DNA from 2 places in the Megamonas funiformis genome. Region 2 is predicted to be linked to the other one. Evidence: predicted binding sites of a transcription regulator. Region 2 holds the regulator's gene; the other holds the start of a gene.
The links. Region 2 encodes HrcA, which represses chaperone genes, less so after heat shock. Its sites were predicted from a motif close to TGTTAGCACTCNNNNNNNNNGAGTGCTAACA; they were not measured.
Positions count from the first base shown of each region.

Region 1: a site for HrcA is predicted at 5,956-5,986, ahead of htpG (molecular chaperone HtpG). Genes of this name have one in related genera too.

Region 1 covers NZ_CP048627.1:2,185,044-2,195,123, reverse strand. The annotation lists gene GXM21_RS11015 (hypothetical protein) at 289-1,056, opposite strand; gene GXM21_RS13080 (hypothetical protein) at 1,573-1,887, shown strand; gene GXM21_RS11005 (plasmid pRiA4b ORF-3 family protein) at 2,006-2,734, shown strand; gene GXM21_RS11000 (Cof-type HAD-IIB family hydrolase) at 2,769-3,566, shown strand; gene htpG (molecular chaperone HtpG) at 3,965-5,920, opposite strand; gene GXM21_RS10990 (hypothetical protein) at 6,077-6,673, opposite strand; gene GXM21_RS10985 (efflux RND transporter permease subunit) at 6,817-9,978, opposite strand; gene GXM21_RS10980 (efflux RND transporter periplasmic adaptor subunit) at 9,995-10,080, opposite strand, start outside.
Region 2 covers NZ_CP048627.1:937,964-948,043, forward strand. The annotation lists gene GXM21_RS04550 (DUF5693 family protein) at 1-1,091, shown strand, start outside; gene csaB (polysaccharide pyruvyl transferase CsaB) at 1,084-2,181, shown strand; gene dnaJ (molecular chaperone DnaJ) at 2,223-3,380, opposite strand; gene dnaK (molecular chaperone DnaK) at 3,490-5,337, opposite strand; gene grpE (nucleotide exchange factor GrpE) at 5,428-6,006, opposite strand; gene hrcA (heat-inducible transcriptional repressor HrcA) at 6,055-7,080, opposite strand; cyclic di-AMP (ydaO/yuaA leader) riboswitch at 7,332-7,489, shown strand; gene GXM21_RS04580 (C40 family peptidase) at 7,496-8,158, shown strand; gene GXM21_RS04585 (histidine kinase N-terminal domain-containing protein) at 8,273-9,700, shown strand; gene GXM21_RS04590 (ANTAR domain-containing response regulator) at 9,693-10,080, shown strand, end outside.

The DNA.
Region 1 (10,080 bases), 1.2 Mb from region 2:
TATTATATTTTTCAGCTAATTTTTGTAGATTATTGAGATTTTCTTTGGAAATAATAGAAGAGATTATATGAAAATGAAACTTTTCTTAAGGATTATTTTTACAGAAAGAAACAATAGATGTAGAACAACAGCGAACATAATTATTATCAATTCCATAACCAATATGAGTTATAGCATTAGTTGTACTTAGTAGAAAAGAATAGTGTATGGTATTTTTTATTGAGTTTTTTAGTTGATACATAATATAACCTCAGTAATTTTTTATTAAATTTGGATAGTTAAATAGTTTTATTTAGGCATGAGTTTAATTTTTAACGCATTAGGAAGTAATGGTGATATTTGTAATTTTGAATAATTTAAATTTAGTGTGCCTATTGTAGCAATATAATATTCAGCATTTTCATCTATAATATCGCGTATAGTATTTCTAAATATTTTAAAGCGGGAAGTCCATTCTTGGTTTTTATTTTTAGCTTTAAACTCTAAAAGATAAAATTTTTTATTATTTTTATCAATGATATTTTGTTTGATTTTAATATTCTCACCATAGAAAAGATAAATATCATTACCAATAATATTTGGATCTAAATAAGAATTAACTTTTTTTTGTGGTAGAGCGCCAGAAACAGAATTATTTATATCATAAACTAATAAAGGATTTTTATGATTATTTGAATTGGTTTTAGAGTAATTTGTTGAAGTGTTACTTGTTATATTTTTTCGTGTTAATAAATGTAAAATAGAATTTAATTTATCTTCAACTTGATTGGAAGATAAACTGGTAATATATTTTTTAATACTGGAATTAGAGGCATATTTATAATTGTATGAACAATTAGGAGCATGGCTCGATGATGGAATTCTTTTTAAATAAGCTTTATGTTTAGAGGTTTCATGGCAGAATGTTAATTGAGCTTGAAGACATTCCGGACAAAACATGTTGTTAATAAAAGGAGCAATATTTTCATCATGAGATCGAGAAGCATTAATTAAAGAATCTATACTTAAAATTGTTTGTTTAGGCTTAAAATAAAATTTATCAAAAACGCGCGACATAAAATCATACTACTTTCTATAATAAATTATTAATAATATACCTGTTGTGTTAGTTAAAAAATAGCTTGAAAAAAGGTTTAACAAGAGTACATTTCTAAGTATACCAACTCAAAGAAGTGTGCATAATGTTGAAGCAATATCATTGTAAATCAAATAATTTCAAATTTTAACTTCGTATTCGATATCGTAGAAATGTTACTCAATCAAAATTAAACGATGCTGTTATTCTTTCTTTATTATGTTGGCAGGTTTTTTTAGATATTACAAATCAATTCCGTTTTTATTCCTTTTTGAAAAATATTGTTTTTAAACCAGGTCAAATTCTTGAACTTTCCCGTTTTAATCGTATTTGCTGTAATGCTCTTTTTTCCCTACAATACATGCGTATGTATGTATCAGTTTATCTGAAAACTATTCTCCAAATCCTGCTTATTTGATTATGGACAGCTTACCATTGCCGGCTTGTGCTAATGCTAAAAAAAACAGTATTATTACGGATTTAAAGGATATTTTGAAATTGATAACAACGGACTAATAAGAGCATATGTTGTAACGAAAGCTTCAAAAACTGATACTGCATTGGTAAAAACGTTGCTTAGTGAATACAGATGTAGTAAAGTTATTGCAGATAAGGGATATATGAAGATACGGGAAGATGAAAAAATAACAAATGATTTAAAAAGAAAGAGAAGATATATAGAAACATTTTTTTCTAGTTGGGTAAATCTATTCGACATAGAAAGAATATGTGTTAAATCTTTAATAGGATTTCAACTAAGATTGGAACAATGCTTTTTAGTATACACAGTACAATTATTAGAAATTAACTAGCACAACGGATATATTAATATATTTTAGTTTTTTCTTATGGTACAATATTCCTATAGATAATGCAAATATTTTTATAAGAAGAATTTAAAAAATTATAATGAAGAAAAGGTAATATATTATGACAAATTGTTTGATTTATCAATTTAATGCTGAATTAAAAGGTTATAAACCAAGAATGTGGCGTCGTTTTCAAGTTTCGGAAGATATTTCTTTAGCAAGATTAGCATATATTGTTATGACTCTTTTTGAAATGAGAGCTAATCATTTGTTTGATTTTGAATTTAAGATGGAATTGAATAAATCTAAATTAATAAAGGAATTGGGAAGAGAAAATATAGAGATACCAAGAAAATTTTTATTAAATATAATAAAGATAGGATTACCTGATAGTGAAACTAATGAATTAGATAAAAGGATTTATGACTTTAATATTTTTGATGTGAAAATGAAACACTTTATTACACCAATGATGCCTAAAACTAGATTTACATATGATTTTGGTGATGATTGGGAAATAAATGTAAAATTAGAAAAAATTATCATAGATGAAACATTATCGAAAAAGGATTTACCACGTGTATTAAAAGGTAAAGGATATGGTATTATTGAAGATTGTGGTGGTATTGATGGATTAAAAAGTATTGCTGAAGCCTATAGTGAAAAAAGTGGTGAAGAATATGAAAATTATTGTGAATGGTTATTAGATGATGATATAGATTTAGCATCCTTTGATATAGTAGATATGAATAATAGATTGAAAAATATTCCAAGAATTTATGAAAAAATTTATGAGCATGGAATATATCCTACAGAGCAAGAAATAGAATTGATTGAAAGAGATTATTAAAATAAAGATAAAATTTTTAGTAATGAGGTATGTTATGAAAGCAGTATTTTTTGATATTGATGGAACTTTGATTGAAGGTACACATCCAGATTATCGTTATATGCGTGAAAACGTACAAAAAGCGATTCGTAAATTACAAGAGCAAGGTCATTATGTATTTATTGCTAGTGGTCGTTCACTTGCTTTTCTTGATGAAAAAATAAGAAATTTTGGTTTTGATGGTTATGTATTGCTCAATGGTTCAGTTATATTTTTTCATGATAAGATTATTTATAGAGCGCCACTTGAAAAATCTTTTGTGGAAAAAATCACATCTATTTGTGATGAACATGATATGCAATACAGTTTACAAGGAGATTTTCATACTTATGTAGATAAAAAATTTGAATATCTAATCTATCGTTTAGGGCAGTATGGAATATTTGCTGACCAACTGACTTTCGATTATGATAAAAAAGCTATAGATGTTTATAAATTAGAAATAGATTCACCTAGACATGAAGATAGAAAATATATTATAGAGAATTTGCCTGAAGATATGACTTATGTAGAGGATATGAACCATAATTATTGTCATTTAGAAGTTTATGCTAAAGAAAATTCCAAAGCTACAGGAGCATTAAAGGTTTTAGAATTATTGAATATAGATATAAAAGATAGCTATGCTTTTGGTGACGGAGATAATGATATTGAAATTTTATCTACAGTGGGAATGGGTATGGCAATGGCAAATGGCAGTGTAAAAGCTAGAAATAGTGCTAAAATTGTAGTTCCATCAGTATTTGAAGATGGTGTAGCTTATGGTATTGAAAGATATATTTTAAGTAAATAGGATTTTTTTAATTTATCTAGAATAAGATAGAGAGAATATATTTTATTAATAAATTTTTTTAGATATGGAAGGTTGGGGCATCAACCTTCTTTGGAGAGATATAGTAAGACCTGCTATTTTAGTAGGCAAGTATCGTTTGTATCCAAGAATCCCCTGCCTTTAGGCATGGGGAGTATGTCAAAAGAACATTTCCACTTTATTTAGAAGATGATACAAATGCTAATCCGACTGGTGGCATTTGTGAAATTCAATATAAATTAGTTGATGGTGAAGCTTGCCGAATTTTAAAACTTGTTAAATACACTATTTATAATATTGTAGATGAAAAAGTAATGAAATAAAATCATAAATAAAAATCCTACAGATAAATTCTGTAGGATTTTTTTATATAAATATAATTATTTAGCCATCAATTCAGCGATTTTATTAGCAATTGCAGCTGGGTCTTCTGGCATCATACCTTCGATGAGAAGTGCTTGAGCATATAAAAGTGAGCAATAATCTTTGAAGGCAGTACTTTCTTTGCCTTGTTCATGTACTTTTTGTAAACGAGCAAATAAATCATGTTTTGGATTGATTTCTAAGATACGTCTAGCTTTGAACATTGGATTATTTGCATCAGCAAAAGCTTGTTCCATAGCAAAGCTTGGACCTTGTTCGTCAGCTACTAAGCAAACAGCAGAAGATTTTAAACGGCTACTGATTTTTACTTCAGCAACTTTATCACCGAGAGTTTCTTTGATATCTTTGATTAAATCTTCATTGGATTTTGCGATTGTTTCAGTTTCTTTTTTCACTTCTTGAGATTCAACATCATCAAGGTCTAAATCGCCACGGCTAATGGAGTGGAATGGTTTACCTTCATATTCACGCATAACTTCAATAGCGAATTCATCAACGTTATCAAGGAAGTATAATACATCAATACCTTTATCGCGTAGAATTTCCATCTGTGGTAAGCTATCGATACTTGCACGGTCTTTACCTGTAGCATAATAGATTTTTTTCTGGCTTTCAGGCATATTTTCTACATATTCTTTTAAAGTGATGAGTTTATCTTCTTTGGAAGTTGTGAATAAGAGTAAATCTTTTAATTTATTTACTACATCACTGCCACCATTGTATACACTGCCATAGATACCGATTTTTAAGGATTTACCGTATTCTTTCCAGAATTGTTCATATTTACTGCGGTCTTTTTTGAGTGTATTTGCTAATTGTTTTAAGATAGTTTTTTCTAAGTTTTTACCGATTAATTTTAATTCACGGCTCTGTTGTAAAAGTTCACGAGAGATATTTAAGGAGAAATCAGGAGAGTCAACTAAACCTTTAACGAAGCGGAGATATTCAGGTAAGAGGTCTTTGCATTTATCCATGATGAATACATGGCGAGAATAAAGCTGTAAGCCTGGTTCATAGTCGCTATGATAAAGATTGTAAGGAGCATGTGCAGGGAAGAATAAAAGGGAAGTGTATTCGATATTACCTTCGATTTTATTGTGCATTACTTCCATTGGTTTTTCCCAATCATGGAAAAGATTTTGATAGAATTCAGTGTATTCTTCTTCTTTGATTTCAGATTTATTTTTAGCCCAAAGTGGTTGCATGGAGTTTAAGATGCGAACTTCATTTTTCTTGATAGTACCAGCACCTTCGATTGGTTTACCATCAGCATCTTTTGGCTGTTCTTCAATGACAAAGTTCATTTTGATTGGGTAACGAACATAATCGGAATATTTTTTTACAAGAGATTGTAATTTATATGTGTCAGTGAAGTTTTCTTCAGCTTTATCACCATAGAATTCAGGTAAAAGTGTGATAGTGATATTAGTACCACGGCTATCTTTAGTGCATTCTTCGATAGTGTAAGAACCGTCAGCTGTGGATTCCCATTTATAAGCTTGAGCTTCGCCGGCTTTTCTGGAAACTACAGTGATTTTTTCAGCTACCATGAAAGCGGAGTAAAAACCTACACCGAATTGACCGATTAAATCTTTTTGAGTGTCATTGTCGCCTTCTTTAGCTTGTTGAAGTTTTTCCAAGAATGCTTTTGTACCAGATTTTGCGATAGTACCTAAGTTTTCAATGAGTTCTTCTCTATTCATACCAAGACCATTATCAGAAATAGTTAATGTATGGCTAGCTTCATCAGGAATTAAGAAAATTTCATAATCGCTATTGCCTTCGAGTAAATCACGATTTGTAAGTGATTCAAAATGTAATTTATCGATTGCATCAGAAGCATTGGAAATTAATTCACGAAGGAATATTTCACGGTTTGTATAAATAGAATGTATCATTAAATCGAGTAATTTTTTAGTTTCAGCTTGAAATTGATGTGTTTCTTTAGCCAAGATTTGTCACTCCTAAATTTAGATTAAAAATGAATTATTAGCACTCTAATACAAAGAGTGCTAACCGTTAATTATTATTATATAATTATAGGTCAAAATGTCAATAGAGAATAAAAGAAAAAGCCAGTTATACTGGCTTTTTCTCTATTTTTAAGATTATTTATCATTGAAGGATAATAAACCATATTGGTAATTATTAATATCATCTTCAGTTAATGCTGATTTTGATGATAAAACGATACAGTAATTGGATTTTGCACCTTTAAAATATGTTTCGATATGTTGTCCTTCTTGTTCAATTGTTTTATCTACTTGACCATCTTTATCTGTATCGATTTGGATAGTTTTTGCAGTAACAGCATAAATAGCATTATGTCCTTGAATTGGAACAAGAGAAATCGCTTCATATCCACGTTCAATAGCTAATCGAGTAAATAAATCTTGTCTAGCTTCATCAGTTAAATTATCAAGGTCAGGGAAAGTATCATTACTGAAAGCATTTGGGGAAATAACCCAGTATTTTGTAGGGTTATGACCATCTGTTTCAAATATGAGAACATCTCCTTGTTCTTGAGGGGAAAGAATACTCAAATTAATTACAGCGAGAGGTTTTTCAGGACATTTTATACTGTAACCGAAGCGTTCGCTAGTATATAAATATCCGTCTGCTGCAAAACTTGTGCCTGGCATAGCTGCTACAGCTAGTAGTGTAAAAATACTCATAAAAGTCAGAAACATTCTTTTTAAAATCATAAGTATATCTCCTTAAATTTATAGAATAAGATGCTATAAATTTATAGCATCTTATTCATAGTATTTATTTAGCCAATTATATCATAGATAAGCATAAAAAGCGATTTTTATTTTATATCAAAAGATAATATTGGTCAAAAAAATTACATAAATTTATCGACTTCGGATTTTGGTTTAACTTTCTTATCTCCAGTGAGCCAAGAAGTTATTTTCATAACAACAAGATACATAACAGGGATTAAGAATACACCTAAGATAGTGGCAAAAATCATACCACCAACAACGGCAATACCCATGTTATTACGAGCAGCAGCACCAGCACCAGTTGCTACAGCAAGTGGTAAACAGCCGATGATGAATGCAAGAGATGTCATTATGATTGGACGAAGACGAAGTTTTGCCGCTTCTAAAGCAGCTTTTAATGGTTTCATACCAGTATCAACACGAACTTTAGCGAATTCTACGATAAGAATAGCGTTCTTAGCTGCCAAACCGATGATAACGATGATACCGATTTGCATATAGATACTGATTTGCATATTTAAGACATATGCAGATAATAAAGCACCAAAGATACCAGTTGGAACAGTCAACAATACAGCATATGGTACGCTCCAGCTTTCGTATAAAGCAGCAAGGCATAAGAATACGAATACAAGAGCAAGAGCCATAACTTGAGTTGTAGAGCTTGTTGCAGCACGTTCTTCACGGCTTTGACCAGACCAGTCAATATTAAATCCAGTAGGTGCCACTTCTTTTACAACTTCTTCGATAGCAGCCATGGCTTGACCAGAGCTATATCCATCTTTTGGACTACCTTGAATTGTAACACTTCTGCTAGCATTGAAACGAGAGATGATAGCAGGACCTGAATCTAATTTTGGTTTAATTATAGTATTTAATGGAACCATTTGACCATTAGATCCGCGAATAAAGATGAAACGTGTTGTATCAGCTTCATTACGGAAATTGCTATCTGCTTGCATTACTACTTTATAAGTACGACCAAATTGGTTGAAATCGTTGATTTCTGTACCACCAAAGTTTACTTGGAGAGCAGTGAACACATCAGAGATATTTAAACCTAAGTTTTTAACTTTTTCACGGTCTACTTCAAATTCATATATTGGTGATTTTATACTGTAAGTAGTATATACACCTTGAAGTTCTGGACGCTGATTAGCGGCAGCAACGATTTTTTTAGTGATAGTATCTAATTCTTCATTAGTATGACCGCTCATATCTTGTAATTGAAGATTGAAACCACTGACCATACCAAGACCTGGAAGGGAAGGTGGGTTCATAGCGATGATAGAAGCTTCTGGGTAATTCATACCTTGCTTAAATGCCATACCAACTTCAGCATCGATACTTGTTTCTGGGGTAGTTCTTTCACTCCATGGTTTTAAACCAACGAAGAAAGTAGCTGCACTAGATTTTGCACCACCAGATAAAATATCATAACCAGAAATACCCATAACCTGGTCAACACCTGGATTTTGTTTGAGTTCAGCAGATAATTTATCCACTATTTCTTCTGTACGATTTAAAGAAGTACCTTCAGGTAATGTTACAGAAGCAAGATAGAAACCTTGGTCTTCTGGAGGAATGAATGTAGTTGGTAATATTCTAAATAAACCAGCCATGAGAGCTGTGATAATTACAAGAAATACTACGCAAAGTTTAGCTTTACCAATGAGGAAAGCAATACATTTTACATATCCTCTAGTCATCCAATTCATGAATTGGTTAAATCTAATAAAGAAACTGCCTATAGTAGAGTCTTTATTTTCATTAGGAGTATGTGGTTTTAACAAAGTAGCACAAAGTGCAGGTGTAAGTGTTAAAGCCACAAAGGCAGATAATGCCATAGAAATAGCAATAGTCAAAGCGAACTGACGATATAAAACCCCTGTCATACCGCCTAAACCTGCTACTGGTACGAATACAGAGGCAAGTGTGAAGGCAATAGCGACAACTGGACCTTGTACCTCGTCCATAGCACGACCTGTTGCTTCTTTAGGGTCAAGACCATCTTCTGCCATATGACGCTCAACGTTTTCGATAACAACGATAGCATCATCGACAACAAGCCCGATGGCAAGAACCATACCGAATAAGGTAAGTGTATTAATAGTAAAGTCTAATACAATGAAGGCTGCAAAAGTACCGATAAGGGAAACTGGTACAGCGAGCATTGGAATTAAAGTTGCACGCCAGCTCTGTAAGAAGATATATACAATGAGCATAACGAGTAAGAGGGCTTCAACAAATGTTTTAACAACTTCCTGAATAGATTCGCTGATATATGTTGTATTATCTACAACTGCTTCATATTCTAAATCAGGAGGGAAGTCTGCTTTAGCTTCTTCAAGGATTTCTTTTACTTGGCTTACAGTATCCATTGCGTTAGCATCACTTGTAAGTTGAACGCCGAAAGCTACAGCATTTTGATTATTATATTTAGCAGAAATATTATTTGTACGAGCGCCGGTTTCTACTTTAGCAATATCTTTTACGCGAACAAAAGAACCACTATTATTATCAGAACGAATAATAATGTTTCCAAATTCTTCAGGTGTTATTAAACGACCTTGAACTTTACCTGTATATTGGAATTCTTGGTCTTTTGGTGCAGGCATCTGACCGATTGTACCAGCAGGAGCCTGAATGTTTTGTTCTTTTACTGCACTGACAACATCAGCTACAGTAAGACCAAGTTCTGCTAATTTATCAGGATTGATCCAAAGACGCATTGCATAGTCAGCACCGAATACGTTTAAGTCCCCAACACCTGGAACACGTTTGATTTTATCTACGAGATAAATATCAGCATAGTTTTTTAAGAAAACACTATCATAAGTACCGTTAGGTGATGTCAAAGTCAATACCATTGCCATATCACTAGAGGCTTTACGAGTAGTAAGACCGTATGTTTGAACATCAGTTGGTAAGCTTGGTTCAGCAGTAGAAGCATTGTTTTGTACTTTTACTGAGTCCATATCACCATCAGTACCTAATTTGAAGACTACTTGTAAGCTATATCTACCATCATTTGAAGCAGTAGAACTCATATAGTCCATGCCTTCAACACCGTTTACTTGCTGTTCAACTACTTGAGCAACAGTTTCATTTACAGTATCAGCATTGGCACCTGTATAAGTTGTGCTTACAGTAATTGTAGGTGGAGAAATCTGTGGATATTGTGCTATTGGTAGATTAAAAGCAGAGATTGTACCTAAAATTACAATGATTAAAGATATAACAATAGCAAATATCGGACGATTTATAAAGAATCTTGACAATTATAGCACCCCCTGGTTAAAAAGTTAAACCTAATTCTTCAGGAGTTACTATGGTGACGTTAAGAGGAACGCCTTCTTGTAATTTAGTAAGACCTTCAACAA
Region 2 (10,080 bases):
CTGAAGGTGATATGTCCTTATTAGCTACAAATATGAAATATATTTCAGATACAAAAGCAAAACTTGAATCTAAAGGTTTCATTATTGGGCCTGCTAGTCATTTTGAGCCATTTTTTGGTAATACAATTTTGCAAGTTATAATGCTTTTAGGTATTTGTAGTGCTTGTGTATTGTATATTTCTTTGGTTTACCCAAGTTTATCAAATAAAAAACAGTATATTTTATTAGCAATCTGCTTTGTAATAACAGCTGTTCCAGTATTGATAGGAAAGGGCTCTACAATTCGTATAATGGCTGCTTTAGCTGCGGCAAATGTTTTTCCTGCTATTGGTATGATAAGTCAATTAGATGTAATTCGTAGAAATCGTCTAATTGGTAAATTAAAATTTGGTCCATTATTATTAAAAGCAGTGAAAGCTATTGTCTGTGCAAGTGTTGTTTCTATGATGGGGGCAATGTTCTTATCTGGTATTTTATCTGATGTAGAATTCTTCTTGGAAATGAGTATTTTCCGTGGTATCAAATTAACATTTGTATTGCCAATTATTTTAGTGGCTATAGCCTTTATGCAACGTTTTGATATATTCGGTGATAATTTATTAACACCACCAGCTTTTAAAGAACAGGCTAAACGTATATTGAATATGACTGTATCTGTAAAAGCTTTAGTAGGATTTTTGATAGCTATGATTGTAGCTGTTATCTTTATCGGTCGTTCCGGTCATACAGCTGGCGTTCCTGTTCCTGGCATAGAATTGAAAATAAGAGCTTTCTTAGAACAAGCGTTTTATGCAAGACCTCGTTCAAAAGAAATTTTTATTGGTCATCCAGCGTTTATAATAATGATCATGGCATGGTATCGTAAGTGGCCAGCAGCTATCTTCTTTATTTTATCTATAGTAGCGACTATTGGACAAGGTTCTATGGTAGAAACTTTTGCACATATGCGTACGCCGGTATTTATGTCATTAATGAGAGGTTTTGATGGTGCTTTATGGGGTGCTGTCATAGGCTGTGTTGTCATGGGTGCATTGTATTTATGGCAATATATTGCATCTTCAACAGATAGGAGTAAGTCTTTGAATGAATAATATTGTAATTTCTGGGTATTATGGTTCTAAAAATGCAGGCGATGAAGCTATGCTATCTGCAATGTTAGAAGTATTCTCAGAGCTTAATCCAAAACTTCATATTACAGTTATTTCATCAGACCCAGAATATACAAGAAAACGCCATAGTGTTGATGCAGTTAATTGGTTAAATGTAGTAGATATTTTGAAAGTGTTGAAAAAGGCGGATTTACTTATAAGTGGTGGCGGTAGCTTATTACAAAATGTAACTAGTGGTCGAAGCTTATATTATTATATGGGTGTATTATTTCTAGCTAAATTAGTTCATACACCGATAATGTTATATGCTCAAGGTATTGGTCCTATTTATGGTAAATTCGCAAGACGCTTGATGAGATGGTTTGGTAATCATAGTGCTTTGATTACAGTTCGCGATAAAGATTCATTAAAAGAATTGGATATGCTTAAGATTGTAAAACCACCGATAAAGGCTACAGCAGATCCAGTGTTAGCAATAAATGCAGTAGATAAAAAAAGTGGGCGAGAGATTTTTAAGAAATCACATATTTCACTCACTAAGCCGATAATTGGTATATCTGTGCGTGAATGGCGTGAATGGCAACATTATAAAGACGTCTTAGCAGAAGTGGCTGATGAAGCAGTAACGAAATTAAATGCTCAGATTGTTTTTATGCCAATGCAATATCCAGAAGATGTAAAGGCTGCTAAAAAAATTGTAGCTAAAATGAAACAGCCGGCATGTGTCTTGAAAGAAGATTTTACAACAAGGGAATTAATGTCATTAGTAGGAAATATGGATTTAATGATTGGCATTCGCCTTCATGCATTGATTTTTGCAGGTGTGATGGGCACGCCAATGATAGGTATATCATATGATCCTAAAATTGATAGATTTTTAAAATCCATTGATGAAGATGTTGTAGGCGATTTAGAAAATGTAACAGTGGAAGCTTTGATGCAAGAAATTAATGCTAAATGGAATAATAAAGAAATATATCGCAATCAGAATTTGAAGCGAATGGCTAAATTGCGTAGTTTAGCAAGGTCAAATGCGGAAATGGCTTTAGAATTTATAGATAAAAATAAATAATAAAAAATGACTCCTAGTAATTATAACTAGGAGTCATTTTTTTATTTAAAGAGATTTTTTAAAGTCTTAAAGAAGCTTTCTTGTTCTGGATTTGCTTTATCATTTTTAATACCAGCAAATTCACGAAGAAGTTCTTTTTGTCTGTCAGTAAGTTTTTGTGGAGTTAAAACTTTAATGCGAACATGTTGATCGCCACGACCAGCACCGCGAAGGAAAGGAATACCTTTTCCTTTTAAGCGCATTATTGTACCAGACTGGATACCAGCAGGTATTTTCATTTCTACTTTACCATCAAGAGTTGGTACTTCTATAGTATCGCCTAAGGAAGCTTGTACAAAAGTGATAGGAACTTCGCAGATGATTTCAGTGCCTTCACGTTTAAAGAATTTATGGTCTTTTACTGTGATATATACATATAAATCACCAGTAGATCCGCCACGAACACCTGCTTCACCTTCGCCAGCTACGCGGATACGGTTTCCAGTATCTACGCCAGCAGGGATTTTAACTTCAACTTTAGAGCGAACAGATTTAACACCTTTACCATTACAATCTTTACATGGTGTTTTAACGATTTCACCTGTACCACTGCAACGGGAACAAGTACGCTGATTTACCATGCGACCAAATGGTGTATTTTGAGTGAATTGTACTTGACCTGTACCATGGCAATCAGGGCAAGTTTCAGGATGGGTACCAGCAGCAGCGCCTGTACCATTACAACTAGAACATTTTTCTGTACGAGGAATATTGAGTTCTACTGTTTTACCAAATGCAGCTTCTTCAAAGGAAATAGATAAATTATAGCGTAAATCAGAACCACGTTCTGGGCCACGACGGCGAGCAGAACCGCCAGCACCACCGCCACCAAAGAACATGTCAAAGATATCGCCAAAGCCTTCTCCACCAAAGCCACCTTGACCAAAACCGCCGAAACCGCCAAAGCCACCGCCAGCTCCACCAGTACCATCAAAAGCTGCGTGACCAAATTGGTCATATTGAGCTTTTTTCTGTGGATTGGATAAAACTTCATAAGCTTCATTTACTTCTTTGAATTTTTCTTCGGCTTCTTTAGGATTATCACGATTGAGGTCAGGGTGATATTTTCGAGCCATTTTTTTGTAGGCTTTTTTTATTTCTGCTTCTGTAGCATTTTTACTTACGCCTAAGACTTCATAATAATCGCGTTTTGTACTCACTTTGCACCACCTAAACCTAAATAAAGATTTTATGCTTAATTGACATAACTCCAGCTAAGGATTAACTGGAGTTATGTGCATCAAATTTCTTATATTAATTAAACTTAAATTATTTATCAGTTACATCTTTAAAATCAGCGTCAACAACATTGTCATCATCTTTTGTCTGGGTCTGTTGCTGTGCATTAGCACCTGCTCCGCCAGCTTGTTGTTGAGCTTGCTGAGCCTGCTGATATGCAGCTGCGCTTAATTCATAAAGAGGTTTTTGTAATTCTTCCATAGCTTTTTTGATTGCTTCGATATCTGTACCTTTGAGAGCATTTTTAACGCCTTCAATGCCATCTTTTACTTTAGCTACAGTATTAGCATCAGCTTTATCGCCTAAATCTTTGATTACTTTTTCAGCTTGGAATACTAAAGAATCAGCATTATTTCTAGTTTCTATTTCTTCTTTACGTTTTTTATCTTCAGCTTCATGAGCTTGAGCTTCTTTAACCATGCGGTCGATATCTTCTTTGCTCATACCGCTATCAGATTGAATAGTGATATTTTGTTCTTTACCAGTACCAAGGTCTTTTGCAGATACATGAACGATACCATTAGCATCAATATCGAATTTAACTTCGATCTGAGGAACTCCTCTTGGAGCTGGTGGAATATCTGTTAAATCGAAACGACCGAGAGTTTTGTTGTCTGCTGCCATTTCACGTTCACCTTGAAGAACATGAATGCTAACTGCAGGCTGATTATCAGCAGCTGTAGAGAATACTTGGCTCTTAGAAGTAGGAATAGTAGTATTTCTTTCAATGATTTTTGTGCAAATACCACCTAATGTTTCAATACCTAAGGAAAGTGGAGTTACATCAAGAAGTAATACGTCTTTAACTTCACCAGCTAAGATACCAGCTTGAATAGCTGCACCTACTGCAACACATTCATCAGGGTTTACACCATGATTTGGTTCTTTACCAAGATATTTTCTAATAGCTTCTTGAACAGCAGGGATACGGCTAGAACCACCAACTAAGATGATTTTATCGATTTCAGAAACGGATAAACCAGCATCAGCCATAGCTTTACGAGTTGGTTCGATTGTAGCTTCAACAAGATCTGCTGTTAATTCATCAAATTTTGCACGAGTAAGAGTTAAATCTAAGTGTTTTGGACCTGTTGCATCAGCAGTGATGAATGGTAAGTTGATATTTGTAGAAGTCATGCTGGAAAGTTCGATTTTTGCTTTTTCAGCAGCTTCGATAAGACGTTGAGCACTCATTTTATCTTGAGATAAGTCAATGCCGTTGGATTTTTTGAATTCTTCTACCATCCAATTCATTACTGCATGGTCAAAGTCATCGCCACCTAAATGAGTATTACCATTAGTGGATTTTACTTCAAATACGCCATCACCAAGTTCGAGGATAGATACATCGAATGTACCGCCACCTAAGTCGAATACTAAGATTGTACCATCTTCGCCTTTATCAAGACCATAAGCAAGAGCAGCAGCAGTTGGTTCGTTTACGATACGAAGAACATCAAGACCTGCGATTTTACCAGCATCTTTAGTTGCTTGACGTTGGCTATCGTTGAAGTAAGCAGGAACAGTGATAACTGCTTGAGTTACTTTTTCGCCAAGATATTTTTCTGCATCAGCTTTTAATTTTTGAAGAACCATAGCAGAAATTTCTGGTGGAGTATAAGATTTACCATCAATATTTACTTTATAATTAACTTCGCCCATATGACGTTTGATTGAAGCGATTGTTCTATCTGGATTGGAAACGGCTTGACGTTTTGCAAGTTGACCTACAAGACGTTCACCATCTTTTGTGAAACCTACAACTGAAGGAGTAAGTCTGCTACCTTCTGGGTTTGTAATAACTGTAGGTTCGCCACCTTCCATAACAGCGACTACAGAGTTAGTAGTACCTAAGTCAATACCAATTACTTTGGACATTATAAATTCCTCCTAAAAACATCTATATATAAATATAAGTGTTATGCAATTTAATAAAATATTTTATATTAATTATAGTTAATTAAATGATTAATTAGCTACAACTTTTACCATACTTGGGCGAATTACTCGACCTTGTACCATATAACCTTTTTGGAATTCTTCTTCGATGGTATCATCTTCTTTTTCAGGGTCTTGAACGCGCATTACAGCTTGATGGAAATTAGGATCAAATTTTTCACCAGCAGCTTTAATAACTTCAAGACCATTTTTCTTCAAAGATTCCATTAATTGGTTGTAAACCATGGAAATTCCATCATGAAGAGGAGTACCAGCAGCTCCTTCAACAGCTAAAGCACGTTCAAAATTATCAATGATGGGTAATAAATCTTTAATTAATCCTTGAAGTACTACACTAGATAATTCTTCACGTTCTTTTTCATTGCGACGACGGAAGTTTGCAAAATCAGCTTGCAATCTTTTATAGTGGTCTTCGCTTTGCTGTAATAATTCTTTTTGAGCTTCAAGTTCTTTTTTTATTGTATCAAAAGTTGCTTCATCATTTTCTACAGCAGTCTCATTAGTAGTTTCTTCTACTGTTTCTTTAACTTCGTTATCAGAAGTAGTTTCAGTCTGCATAGTTTCTTTAGTTTCTTCTGGAGTAGCCATGAATCAACCACCTTCTTAGTTAATAATAAATAGTTTAATCTTTATAGATTACAAATGAAATCTATGGAAAATATCAGCAAGATTAGCATTCATAAATTTTAATAAAGAAATTATTTTGCCATAATCCATACGTGTTGGACCTAAAACAGCTAATGTGGCAATTGGTTTACCATCTAAATGATATGTGGCACTGATAATACTGCAATCTTTAATATCATTATATTTGTTTTCTTGACCAATGGTAACAGCTAAACTTTCATCTTTTTGTGCATGTAAAATATCATATAAAAGTTGTTTTTCTTCAAACATAGATAATAGTTTTTTTACTTTATCTATATTATGGAATTCAGGCTGTTCCATTAATTCTCTTGCACCACCTAGATAAAGTCGTTCTTGCTTATCTTTGGCTAATGCTTCATCTATAATATTAATGATAGCATTGAAAACTGTGGAATTAACAGTTTCACCACGAATTTTGCGAATTGATGCCATACTAATATCTGATAGACGCTTACCTTTGAGATAATGATTAAAGATACTAGCGATATTATCAAAATCCTTAAAAGAAACACCACTTGGAATATCGATAATTTTGTTATCAATAAAACCAGCATCTGTCATGATGACAGCTATTACTTGATGTTCATTAAGTGGTAAAAATCGCAAATACTGAAAAGCTGTTTGCGTTAATTGTGGAGCTAAAACTAAAGATACATTTTTTGTCAATTGAGAGATTATACGTGAAGTTTCACGGAAAATTTCTTCAACAGAACGTACTTTAGTAGCATACCAATTATTGATAAGAGATATCTCATTCTCCGACATTTGTTCTAATGTTAATAAGTCATCAACATAAAAACGATAACCTTTTGATGAGGGGATACGCCCAGATGAGGTATGGAGATGCTTGATATAACCAAGTGTCTCTAAATCTGCCATTTCATTACGAATTGTCGCAGGGCTAATTCCCAAACTATATTTCTTAGCAATTGTTCGGGAGCCTATTGGCTCTGCAGTAGATATATAGTCATCTACAATGGCTCGGAGAATGCGTTGCTTTCTTTCATCTAGCATTTCTTTCACCCCTATTGTTAGCACTCTATAATAGTGAGTGCTAACTTCTAATTAAGAATGTATCACTATTTAGACAAAATGTCAATGTCTTTTGTTTAATTAAATAAAAAATTTCTTAAGTATAATGAAAACAATTGAAATTAGTTTAGTTATTATATAGGAACTAAACTAAATGATAAAAATTATTGATTATAGGTTGAGGTTTTTAATAAAATAGTGTAAAATATAGATTATGAGCGTAATAAAAAAATAAAAATAGAAAGCCGAATCCAGCTCAGGAGCGGGAGAACCAATTTTTTGGGGTGAATCTAATTTATTTTGGTAGAATTTACTGAAATTTTAGATGGATAGTCTTTCCTTCTCTGTCCTAACCCGTCAGCTAACCTCGTAGGCGATTTTGAGAGGAGTCTTTTTTTTGAGTAAAGTTGTCCGTGTTTTAGTTTTATCTTTATGTTTGATCTGTATGAGTGCTATTGCTAGCGCATCTTCTTTCCGTTTAGGAGACCAAGGTGCAGAAATCGCTGAAATTCAAGCAGCATTGGCAAGTCAGGGTTATGATGTAACAGCAGATGGAGATTTCGGTCCAGCTACACAAGCTGCAGTGGCAGCATTCCAATCAGCTAATGGTTTGGATAATGATGGTTTAGTTGGCGCTATGACATATCAAACATTGATGGGACGTAACATGCCTGTAGTAAGCCGTAGTTCTAATTACATTGCAAAACGTATCATTAATTCATCTTTGAATTATATTGGCGTGCCATATGTATTTGGTGGTACAACTCCAAGCGGTTTTGATTGTTCTGGTTTTACGCGTTATGTTTTTGCTACAGCTGGTATTTCTCTTCCACGTACAGCAGATGTACAATTTGAAATAGGTACACCAGTATCTTATGATAACCTTATGCCTGGTGATTTAGTATTTTTCTCTACTTATACTTATGGAGCATCTCATGTAGGTATCTATATGGGTGATGGTAATTTTATTAATGCTTCTTCTAGCCGTGGAGTAGTTGTCGATTCTTTAAGTAGTTCTTATTGGGCATCTTGCTATATTGGAGCACGTAGAGTTTTATAATTACATAAATTAAATTAAACATAATTTAATTTAATACAAAGGAGACGATAGGTCTCCTTTTTTCTTTATAAAAATAAATAAAAGCATAAATTAAAGAAAGTGAAGTGAAAAATAATGTCTTTTTTGAATAATTGTAGACAATTTACTAATTTATCCGCTATGAAAGCTAATTTTTTACAAAGAATTAATACAGTATTACCTTTAGTTTCTGATTTGGTGCATGCGCATGTAGCTATGTATACATTTTCCAAAAAAGAAAATTATTTCACTGTTGTTTCTGAATTTGAACCACATACTACGTATAATCCTATAAAACAATCATTAATAGGGAAGGAAATTCCTAAAGTACAAGAGCCTTTAATTGATAAAACTATTAAATTTAAATCAAAATATGAAGGTCAAAGAGAATTAGATTTTGGTAAATTTTATCAAATGTATACTATACCGATTGTCGTTGATTATGAAGTAATAGCTGTTATTTGTTTTGAGATAAATTATGAAGATACACAAACAAGAGGTTTTACTCGTCTTTTGAAGACTGCCTTTATTATTTTGGAAAATGCGCCTAAAAAAGCAGATAATAAAATGTATAGAGCAATTTCTTCACGAGATGGGATTATCATTACAGATAAAAATGAACGCATTATTTTTGCTAATATGGTAGCGTCAAGAATATATCATGTTTTAGGTGTTAGTAATTTGTTGGGTTGTCATCTTTTTGATAGACAGTTGACTTTGCATATTAGAAAAGAAACTATTTTGCCTAGATGTCCTTATGAAAAAGAAATTGAAGTGGGCAATTTAGTTTTGATTAGAAGAGACATTCCAATCAATGAAGCAGGCAATTTATTGACACGTATAGTGATTTTATCTGATGTTACTGAAATTAGAAAAAAAGATAAAGAATTAAAAATAAAATCAGCAGTGATACAAGAAATTCATCATCGCGTAAAAAATAATTTGCAAACTATTGCTAGTTTACTTAGATTACAAGCTAGACGCTCAAATTCAATGGAAGTAAAAGAAGCTTTAAAGGAAAGTGTAAATCGTATTTTAAGTATATCAGTTGTGCATGAATTTTTATCACAACAAGGTGATGAAAATATAGATGTAATGGAAGTAACAAAAAATATTTTACAATTAATTCAGCAAAATATGTTAGATAGTCATTTTAAATTGGAGACAGAATTCATTGGAGAGACAATAATTTTACCATCAAAACAAGCTAGTAATTTAGCTTTAATCATAAATGAATTGATTTTAAATTCAATTGAGCATGGATTTTTAGGCAGAAATTATGGTAAAATTGGTCTTAAAATAAGTCAAAGTGATGAAGCCTATATAATAGAATTGTATGACAATGGTAATGGTTTACCAGAGAATTTTTTTGATTTACCGACAAAATCTTTAGGACTTCAAATTGTGAGAACCTTAATTGAAGGAGATATGAATGGTTCTTTTGACTTATATAATGATAATGGGGTTCATGCCAAGATAGCTATTCCCTATAAATTTTTAATGGAGAGTGAAGTTGATGTCTAAGTTAAAAATTGTGATTGCTGATAATGAATCAATCATTCGCATGGATTTGAAAGAAATGTTAGAAGAAGCTGGGCATGAAGTCGTTGGAGAATGTTTTAATGGATTAAAGGCTATAGAATTAACGCAGCGATTAAAACCTGATTTAGTGATTATGGATATAAAAATGCCAGAAATGGATGGGATTACAGCTGCAAAGAGAATTTCTGACCAAAAATTAGCTCCTGTTATTTTGCTTACAGCTTTTAGCCAAAAAGACATTGTAGAAAAAGCTAAGAATTCAGGTGTTTTAGCTTATTTGGTAAAACCAATAAAGCCAAGTAATTTGTTTCCAGCAATAGAAATTGCACTATCTAGATTTAATGAGATTAAACAATTAGAAA